Regions from separate parts of the Shewanella sp. AS16 genome, predicted to be linked through region 1. Evidence: predicted binding sites of a transcription regulator. Region 1 holds the regulator's gene; the other holds the start of a gene.
The links. The regulator sigma-54, encoded in region 1, starts transcription at its own class of promoters, with help from an activator protein. The targets are predictions, from matches to a motif close to GTTGGCACGNNNNTNGNNT.
Positions count from the first base shown of each region.

Region 1 (5,183 bases):
CGCCAGGTGGTAAAGGATGTCAGCCTGACGGTAAAGACGGGCCAGGTCGTAGGTCTGCTCGGCCCCAATGGTGCCGGCAAGACCACCACCTTCTATATGGTCGTCGGCTTGGTCAAGAGCGACAAGGGACAGATCTTCATCGACGATGACGATCTCACCACAGATCCCATGCACCTGCGGGCCCGTAAAGGCATAGGCTACCTGCCCCAGGAAGCCAGCATCTTCAGGAAGCTCACAGTCCATGACAACATCATGGCCGTATTGCAGACGCGTTCGTCACTGACGGCGCAGCAGCGGGAAGAACAGCTGGAAAACCTGCTGGAAGAATTCCATATCACCCATATCCGTGACAGTCAGGGCATGTCCCTCTCCGGCGGCGAGCGCCGCCGGGTCGAGATAGCCAGGGCACTGGCGGCCAACCCCAAGTTTATCCTGCTGGATGAGCCCTTCGCTGGGGTCGACCCGATTTCCGTCATCGACATCAAAAAAATCATCGAACACCTGAAGATCCGCGGCTTGGGGGTGTTGATAACGGACCATAATGTGCGCGAAACTCTGGATGTGTGTGAACATGCCTATATCGTCAGCCACGGCAATCTTATTGCCGAAGGAACGCCGGCAGAGATCCTAGACAATCAGCAAGTTAGGGCTGTGTACTTAGGAGAACAATTCAGGCTATAGTTAAGGCATGGGCCGGCACTTTCAGACCATGGCGGGTTGACAGTCGGCACTATCACCAACACCAGCGAGCCAACACCAATGAGCCAACAATTGTGTTCAAGAATAATAAGTAGGGATCAGCGGTAAGATGAAAGCGTCACTCCAGTTAAGACTGGGTCAGCAGTTAACCATGACGCCCCAATTACAACAGGCGATACGTCTGTTGCAACTCTCGTCACTGGAACTGCAACAAGAGATCCAACAAGCACTAGACTCCAATCCCCTTCTCGAGCAGGAGGAGGATAGCTATGAGGCTGCCGGCACCAACGAAAATCCGGCGCAGCCGGATACCGACTTCAGCGACAACAGCCAAGTGTCGACGGACAAGGACAGTTCGACCGTTGATACCGCCGAATCTCTGACCCAGGAGTCCATGCCGGATGAGCTGCCCATGGACACCACCTGGGATGAAGTGTTCACCGCCTCGCCCAATTCCGGCTCCGGCGGCATGCGGGAGGACGATATGCCCTTCCAGGGGGAAACCAGCGATGGCTTGTATGAGCATCTGGAATGGCAGAAGAATCTCACCCCCTTCTCGGAAACCGACCTGGCGATAGCGACGGCCATCATAGATGCCATAGACGAACAGGGTTACCTGACCCAGAGCATGGAAGAGATACTCGATGCCATGGGCAACCCTGAGATAGAGCTGGATGAAGTCGAAGCCGTGCTCAAGCGCATTCAGCATTTCGATCCCATAGGAGTCGCGGCCCGCGACCTAAGTGAATGCCTGCTGATCCAACTGGCGCAATTTGCCGCCGATACCCCCCACATAGACAATGCCCGGCTCCTGATTAAAGATCACCTTGAACTCATCGCCGGCCGCGATTTTCGCACCCTGATGCGCAAGACCCGGCTCAAGGAAGATGAGCTGAGGCAGGCCATAGCCCTGATCCAGACGCTGAATCCGCGCCCGGGATTGCTCATCACCCCTGTCGATGATGAGTATGTGATCCCGGATGTCTCTGTCATGAAGAAAAGCGGACGCTGGGTGGTCGAGCTCAACCCGGACTGCATGCCTAAGATCAGTGTCAACCAACAGTATGCCGCCATGGCCCGCAGCACCAAGAGCCAGGCCGACAGTCAGTTCATCCGCGGACATCTGCAGGAAGCCAAATGGTTTATCAAGAGCCTGGAGAGTCGCAACGACACCCTGCTCAAGGTAGCCAACTGCATAGTCCAGTACCAGCAGGGCTTTTTCGAGTATGGCGAGGAAGCCATGAAGCCCATGGTGCTCAACGATATCGCCGAGGCCGTCGAGATGCATGAGTCCACCATTTCCAGGGTGACCACCCAGAAATATATGCATACCCCAAGAGGCCTGTTTGAACTAAAATATTTTTTCTCCAGCCACGTCAGTACCGACGATGGTGGCGAGTGCTCATCTACCGCTATCCGCGCCTTCATCAAGAAGCTGGTCGCGGCGGAAAACCAGAAGAAGCCTCTGAGCGACAGCAAAATGGCGCAACTTCTGGCAGAACAGGGGATCAATGTTGCCCGGCGCACCATAGCCAAATATCGTGAAGCCATGTTGATCCCCCCCTCAAATCAACGTAAGAGTTTATAGACACTTAGGACATTGGAGGAAGAGGTATATGCAAATTAATCTGACTGGGCACCACATAGAAATCACAGATTCATTGCGTGATTATGTACAAGAAAAATTTTCAAAACTTGAACGCCATTTCGAACAGATCAATAATGTGCACGTTGTGCTCAATGTTGAGAAAACGCAACAGATTGCCGAAGCCAAAATCCATCTTACCGGTGGTGAGGTGTATGCCACCTCGGAGCATGCCGATATGTATGCCGCGATAGACGTCCTGATCGATAAACTCGACCGTCAGGTAATTAAACACAAAGAGAAGCTGACAAAACACTAATAATGCAACTTAGTAGCATACTGCGGCCGGAATGCACCACCTGCGCCACTCCAGGCAGTAAGAAAAAGGTACTGGAACTCATAGGCGACTTAGTTGCGGCCCAGTACCCAAACCTCTCATCTCAGGCGATCTTTGAAAGCCTGGTGGCGCGAGAAAAAATGGGCAGTACTGGCATAGGCAATGGTATCGCTATCCCACACGGGCGCTTGACCGACATAGAGCAACCTATTGCCGTGTTGGTCAAGTGTGAGGAACCCATTGCCTTCGATGCCATAGACAAACAACCGGTAGACCTGCTGTTTGCCTTGCTGGTCCCGGCAGATCAATGTCAACTGCACTTGAGCACCCTGTCTTGCATGGCTGAAAAACTCAGCAATAAGCTGATATTGAAACAGCTGCGCAAGACCTGCGATGAATCGGAACTCTATCAGGTAATCACTGGATGAAGCTTGTCATAGTCTCGGGCCGCTCCGGCTCAGGAAAATCTGTTGCCCTGCGGGTACTGGAAGATCTGGGCTACTACTGTGTCGATAACCTGCCACTGCAGCTCATCGGCAGCCTGCTGGAACAGTTCAAGGGCAGCAACGATCTGGTGGCCATCAGCATAGATGTGCGCAACATGCCGGAGCAGGAGAAGGTGCTGGAACAACAGCTCGCCCGGTTGCCGCAGGGGACAGAACTCAGCAGCTTCTACCTCAATGCCAGCGACAAGGTATTGCTCAAACGCTACAGTGAAACCCGCAGATTGCACCCCCTATCCAAGAGCAAGGTCTCGCTGCAGGAAGCCATCAAGCTCGAAGGCAAGTTGCTCGAGCCCGTGTCTAAGCTGGTCGATCACTACATAGATACCTCCAACCTGAATATCTATGAACTGAGCGACCAGGTCAGGCAGATCCTGCTCGGCAGTGTCGACAAAGAGCTGGTGATCAACTTCGAATCCTTCGGTTTCAAGCATGGCATGCCAACCGAAGCCGACTTCATGTTCGATGTACGTTTCCTGCCCAACCCTCACTGGGAAGCGGAACTGCGGCCGCTCACCGGCCTGGATGAGCCGGTACAGGACTTCCTGAGCCGTCAGCCCCTGGTCAATAAGTTCATCTGGCAGATAGAAAACCTGCTGGAAACCTGGTTGCCGCACCTGGAGCGCAACAATCGCAGCTATCTGACGATCGCCATAGGCTGCACAGGTGGCCAGCACAGATCTGTGTATGTTGCCGAACAACTGGCCAAACGCTTCGCCAACGGTAAACATAAGGTGCAGGCCCGCCATAGGGAACTGAGTCATGCCAAAGCTTGAACGTCAGGTCACCATCTGCAATAAGCTGGGGCTGCACGCCAGGGCCGCCACCAAGCTTGCAATCTTGGCGTCGGATTTCGATGCCAGCATCACCCTCATTCAAGGGGATAAACAGGCCTCGGCCGCCAGCGTGCTCGGCCTCCTGATGCTGGAAACCGGCATGGGGAAACGCATTACCATCAAGGCCGAAGGCAAAGATGCCGAGGCGGCACTGGACGCCATCTGCGCCCTGATAGACGCCAAGTTCGACGAAGCCAGCTAACCTTTCCTACGAGTCAAAGATACCAGGCCTAAGATAGCGCCGCATTGAGCCACCGAGGGACCCATGCCTGTCGAAACAATAGAAGCTGAAGTCACAGCCCAGAGGCTGGCACGCCTCAATCAGGCCCTTGGCAGCGGCATGTTTGTCCATGTACGCAACATGCTCCATGACATGGCGGCATCAGACATAGCCCTCATTCTCGAATCCTCGCCACCGCGTACCCGCCAGGTGCTGTGGCAACTGATAGACACCCAACAGACGGGCGAAATCCTCGAAGCCTTGGGAGAAGATCTCAAAGATCACCTCATTCGCCAGATGAGTCCGGAAAGCGTCGCCAAGGCGACGGCGGGCATGGACACAGACGAGCTGGCTTATATACTGCGCAGCCTGCCAGATGCCTTATATAAGCGCGTGCTCCAATCCATGAGCAGCCAGGACAGGCTCAGGGTTGAACAGGCCCTGTCCTACCCGGATGACACCGCCGGCAGCATAATGAATACAGACACTGTGACCCTGAGGCCGGACGTCAACCTGGATGTCATACTGCGCTATTTGCGCCAACGTGGGTCCTTGCCCGATACCACGGACACTCTCTATGTGGTCGATAAGCGGGATAGAGTGCTGGGCGGCGTCAGGCTGGCAGATCTCCTGACCTGCGATCCCACCGCCAGCGTGCGCAGCATAATGGATCCCGAGCTCGAGCGCATTCCAGTCGCCATGGGGGATACCGAAGTCGCGCAGCTGTTCGAACGCCACGACTGGGTATCGGCCCCCGTGGTCGATGAACAGGGCAAGTTGCTTGGCCGCATCACCATCGACGATGTGGTGGATGTGATCCGTGAGAATGCCGATCATTCCATGATGGGCATGGCCGGGATGGAGGACGATGCGGATACCTTCGGCCCGGTACTCAAGAGCACACTGAGGCGTTCGCTCTGGTTGACCATCAACCTGTTCGCCGCCCTGCTCGCCGCCTCGGTCAGCAACCTGTTCGAGGGCACCCTGGAGCAATTTGCCACCA
Region 1 is NZ_JAKCLK010000004.1:170,811-175,993, forward strand. Features, by position in the region: gene lptB (LPS export ABC transporter ATP-binding protein) at 1-681, shown strand, start outside; gene LZP73_RS12895 (RNA polymerase factor sigma-54) at 809-2,287, shown strand; gene hpf (ribosome hibernation promoting factor) at 2,316-2,603, shown strand; gene ptsN (PTS IIA-like nitrogen regulatory protein PtsN) at 2,606-3,049, shown strand; gene rapZ (RNase adapter RapZ) at 3,046-3,900, shown strand; gene LZP73_RS12915 (HPr family phosphocarrier protein) at 3,887-4,162, shown strand; gene mgtE (magnesium transporter) at 4,226-5,183, shown strand, end outside.

Region 2 (5,183 bases), on a different contig from region 1:
AACAAGGCAAGGGGGACTTTTAATGGCGGTATGGGTTGCCTCGACTGTAATTTCTGCCTGACGGATTGCACTCGGACACCGCCGCCCTCTATCATGGGCGTCATACCAGGGCCATGCGGGCCTCGATGATGAGCAGGGACAGAGGCAAACACTTTGGCCTCAGCTTTGGGGCCGCAACAGGGAAGGTTCAATGAGACGTTACACTAGTATCTTTGTCATATCACTTTCAGTCATATCGGGTGTCATTATGTCCTTAAGCGCTTGCACTACCTCCGGCCCAGCGACAGTGGCCGCTCCCAGGGCGGAACAGAGGCCCCATCCCATGAGTCTGCATGGGGTAACCCGCAACGATGATTACTATTGGCTGCGGGACGATGCCAGGCAAGATGCGGCGGTAATCGCCCACCTGGAGGCCGAGAATCGCTACGCCGACCAGCAGCTGGCGCCCTTCCAGGGGCTGCGGCAACGCCTGTTCGACGAGTTGGTCGGGCGGCTGGAGACAGACGAGTCGAGTGTGCCTTATCATTGGCAGCGGCATTGGTATTATCGCCGTTATCAGACGGGCGGCGAATACCCCCTCATAGGACGCAAGACCAGCCTGGATGCACCTGAGCAGCTGATGCTGGATGTCAATCTGCGCGCCGCCGGGCATGAATTCTATGGCCTGGGAGGGGTGGCTGTCAGCCCCAATGAGCGCCTGCTGGCCTTCGGCGAAGATACCCTCAGCCGGCGTATTTATCAGATCCATTTTAAAGATCTCGACACGGGCGAACTGCTGGGCGACGTGCTCGAAGGCACAGAGGGGCGGGTCGTCTGGGCCAATGACAATCTGCATCTCTTCTACATAGCCAAAGATCCCCAGACGCTGCTGGGGTTCCAAGTGTTTCGCCATCAACTGGGCACCCCCCAGAAGGAAGACGTACTCGTCTATGAAGAGCAGGACGACACCTTCTACATCTCCCTCGGCAAGAGCCTGGATGGCACCCGGCTGGTGCTGCTGCATGAGAGCACCACCAGCAGCGAAGTCTCGCTGCTCGATGCAGATACTCCTCTGGGCGAGTTCAAGCCCTTCCTGCCGCGGGAAGAAGGCCATGAATATTCCATCGCCAAATTGGGCGACGACTATTATGTGCTGAGTAACTGGCAGGCCACCAATTTCCGCCTGCTGAAGGTGACGGCGAGCGACAGTGCCGACAAGTCCAAGTGGCAACAGGTGTTGCCCTATGCGGCCGATGTCCGCATCGAAGACGTCCTGCTGCTCAAAGACTATCTGGTGCTGCAGACCCGCGAGCTTGGCATCAGCCATATCAGGGTGCATCCCCTGGATGGTGCTGCGCCCTTCGAGCTGGAGTTCGACGAGGCCGCCTATGTGCTGGGGCTGGATGTCAACGCCGAACAGGACACGGATAAGCTGAGGATCTATTACTCCAGCCTGACCACCCCAGAGTCCATATTCGAATACGATCTCGGCCGGCCCGGGGAGCGGCGCCTGCTCAAGCAGGAGCGGGTACTGGGCGGCTTCGATGCGCAGAATTATCGCTCCGAGCGCCTGTTCATCCAGGCCCGTGACGGGGTGCAAGTGCCTGTATCTCTGGTGTATCGCAAGGATAAGTTTCGCAAGGATGGCAGCAATCCCCTGTATCAATATGGCTATGGCGCCTACGGCCACACGGTAGAGCCGGACTTTTCCTCCTCCGTCATCAGCCTGCTGGACAGGGGCGTCGTCTATGCCATAGCCCATGTGCGCGGCAGCGAAATGCTCGGCCGTCCCTGGTATGACGCCGGACGCATGTTCAATAAACAAAATACCTTCAACGACTTTATCGATGTGACCCAGGCACTGACGGAGCAAGGCTATGGCGATAAAGGGCGTGTGCTGGCCGCCGGCGCCAGTGCCGGTGGCCTGTTGATGGGCGCCATCGCCAACCAGGCGCCCGAGCGTTATTTTGCCATCGCCGCCCATGTGCCCTTCGTCGACTTGGTCACTACCATGCTGGACGAGTCACTGCCGCTGACCACCAACGAATATGACGAGTGGGGCAATCCCAACGACAAGGCCAGTTTCGACTATATGCTGAGTTACTCCCCCTATGACGGCGTCAAGCGCCAGGCCTACCCGCATCTGCTGGTGACCACAGGTCTGCATGACTCCCAGGTGCAGTATTTCGAGCCCGCCAAGTGGGTCGCCAAGCTGAGACAATACAAGACGGATAGGCATCAGCTGATCTTCAAGATAGACATGGAAGCCGGGCATGGCGGCAAGAGCGGCCGTTATCGCCAATATGAGGACACGGCGCTCGAGTATGCCTTCTTCCTCGGCTTGTTATTCCCGGATAGTGAAGCGGCTCAGGGGGCGAGCCAGGAATGACCTCAGCCGTCTGGTCGCTATACATGATACGTTGCGCCAACGAGCATCTGTATACGGGGATCACCAAGGATGTCGAACGCCGCTTCCTCGAGCATAGCAGTGGCGGGCCCAGGGCGGCCAAGTACCTGCGTGGCAAGGGACCATTGACCCTGGTGTACCGCGAGGCCGTCGGCAGTCATGGCGATGCCCTGCGGCGGGAACTGGCGCTGAAGAAATTGCCCAGGGCCAAGAAACTGGCACTGCTGGGGGGAAGCGTGCCGGCACCCGGCCTAAGGGGTGGGCAGAAGCGAGCCGGTGACCCGGCATAACCGGGCGGCCGACACGCTCTGCGCCGGGAAGTCTGTCAGGGCCTGCTGACGGCGCCCTTTATCTGGTCGAAGCTGACCTTGCCCGAGCCGGCCTCGAGTATGGTCAGCCCCAAGGTGTTGCTGACCTCTATGTTGCCCGAGCCGTCGCGAATTTTGACCTTGCCCTGAATGTCGCGTATGTCCATGTTGCCCGAACCATCGTCTATCTCTATGTCGCCCGTTACCCGACTTATGTCTATGGCGCCCGAGCCATCTTCTATTTCTATGTCACCCGTTACCTGGCTGATGACTATGGCACCCGAGCCATCATCTATCCTGAGGTTGTTGCCACCGACTATCTTCAGTGCGCCCGAGCCATCCTTGACTCTGATGTCGGCGCTCATGCCTGCTATCTCTATGCCACCCGAGCCGTCGTCCAGCTCGAGTGCCATGGCTGCAGGCAGCTGCACTGTCACATCCATGTAGGGAGAGTCGTAGCTGCCGAAGAAGAAGCCCTTGGCCTGTTTAACATCTGCGACCAGTTTGGCCTTGCCGGCCTGGCGCGCTAGGCTGAAGTCGATCTGTGCCTCGTCGTCGCTGTAGATATCGGCCTTGACCAAGATCTGATTCAGCCCCTCGACACCTTGGATCTCCAGGCTGCCGGCACCTGTCCGGGCGGCCAACACATGGATATCTGCGGCGCTCAGCTGCAGCTCGCGCTGCTGGTGTTCGCTGGCCGCGTTGGCGTTGGCCAGGTAAGAACTCAATGCCACTGTTATGGAGGCTAGTATGGCTGGACCTTTCATGGATTATTCCTCTGTATTCTGTGCCTGGCATGGGGCCTGTGCCCACACCCGGGTGTTCCCTGTCGTTTCTTCCTCGGTTAAAGCACAGAGCGTGCCAAGTTGTAACTATATGATTTAACGCTATAAATATTCTTCATCATGAGTATGGTCGCGTTTTAACAAGCTATCCATGGGACAAAAAACCAAGTTTTAGCGAATTTGCCCATCTTTTTTGCCCGAGTCGCCGCCGATCTGCGGCCATGGCGTTCTGTTGACACCAGGCTGCGGAAGTCTTGCGGCTTTTTACATTGGTTGACACTGATTTACCCGCCACCTGGGTCATAGCAGTGCAAATGTAATTAATGGGTTAATGGAGTGATTATGAAAAGAAAAACAGTTTGCGGTTATCTGGCCCTGCCTTTGATCTGTGCCGCCTTGGTCGGCTGTGGCAGCGACAGTGAGAGTGGCAGTTCAGCTGTGGCCTATGTCCAGTACTATAATGCGTCACCCAACAGCAGGGCCACAGCCCTGGTACTCGACGACTATGAGTATGCCGCCATAGACTTTGCCGATGCCATGCCGAGGTATGAGTACAACACAGGCAATACCGAGGTCAGCATCCTGGGGGCGGATGCCGACGCCGATGAGGTGAGCCTGTATTCGGAAACGCTGAACCTGGCCAGCGACAGCAACCATTTGCTGGTGTTATTGGGTGACTATCTGACACCCGAGTTGCTGGACGTCAGCTATTCGCGCGGCGAGATGGACAGGCTCAATGCCGATACAGACAATGACTACAGCAAGATGCAGCTCCTGGCGGTCAACGCCGCAGCGGATGCCGCGGCGTTCGATGTCTATGTCGCACCTGCGGGGGCGGATTTCTCCCAGGCGCAGATGTTGGGCAGCCTGGCCTATAAGGATTACACGGGCGAGCAGATGTTCGATACCGGCGACTATGTCGCTTACCTGACGGAGGCCGGCAGCACCAAGATCCTCTATACCACAGGGATCATGGATTTCAGCAATGAAACCGTCTACAAGCTGGTGATCCGCGCCAGTTTCGGTGCGGGTGAGCTCAAGATCACCCTGGACAGTGTCGACTCCACCAGTACTCCGGTGAACTATGCCGCCCTGGAAGCCGTCGCCGAATACCGGGTCTACAACGGTCTGGCGGATAAGCAGATAGATGTGCGACTCGCCAGCAAGCAGGAGAGCCAATACCTCTATGATGTCGCGCCCGGGGCAGTGACCGACTTCAGCCAGACGGCGTTCGACGATTATGGCATCACAGTGGCCGACAGTAACTCCAAGGCTGGCTTGTTCGATAACCTGCTGGTGACCTTCAATCAGGATGAGAGCAAGTCTGTGTTGATCTACGCCGATGCCGATGGTCAGACCCGGGGCATGGTGATAGCCCATGACTGGCGCCCCAGGGCCTTCGAGTACAAGGTGGATATTGCCAACCTTGCCAGCGACTATGATGACTTGAAGGTGTATTTCGTGCGCGCCTCAGAAACCATAGACACGGCCGCCTACAGCCTGGGGGACTTGGACTTTGCCGAGCAGGCCAGCATCACGCTGCCCGCCGACGACTATGAGATCAACATAGTGCATAAGGCCGACAACGGCACCCTCACCCTGGTATATCAATCTTCGGCCATAGCCCTGGATGGGAGCAGCAATTACAGCCTGGTGCTGACCAGGGACGAGGCCAGTCCTCTGGGGCATAAGCTGGCCTTGCTG
Region 2 is NZ_JAKCLK010000010.1:30,501-35,683, reverse strand. Features, by position in the region: gene LZP73_RS16875 (S9 family peptidase) at 248-2,368, shown strand; gene LZP73_RS16870 (GIY-YIG nuclease family protein) at 2,365-2,676, shown strand; gene LZP73_RS16865 (DUF4097 family beta strand repeat-containing protein) at 2,712-3,461, opposite strand; gene LZP73_RS16860 (hypothetical protein) at 3,822-5,183, shown strand, end outside.
Region 2: the regulator sigma-54 is predicted to act here: its motif matches at 3,542-3,560, upstream of LZP73_RS16865 (DUF4097 family beta strand repeat-containing protein).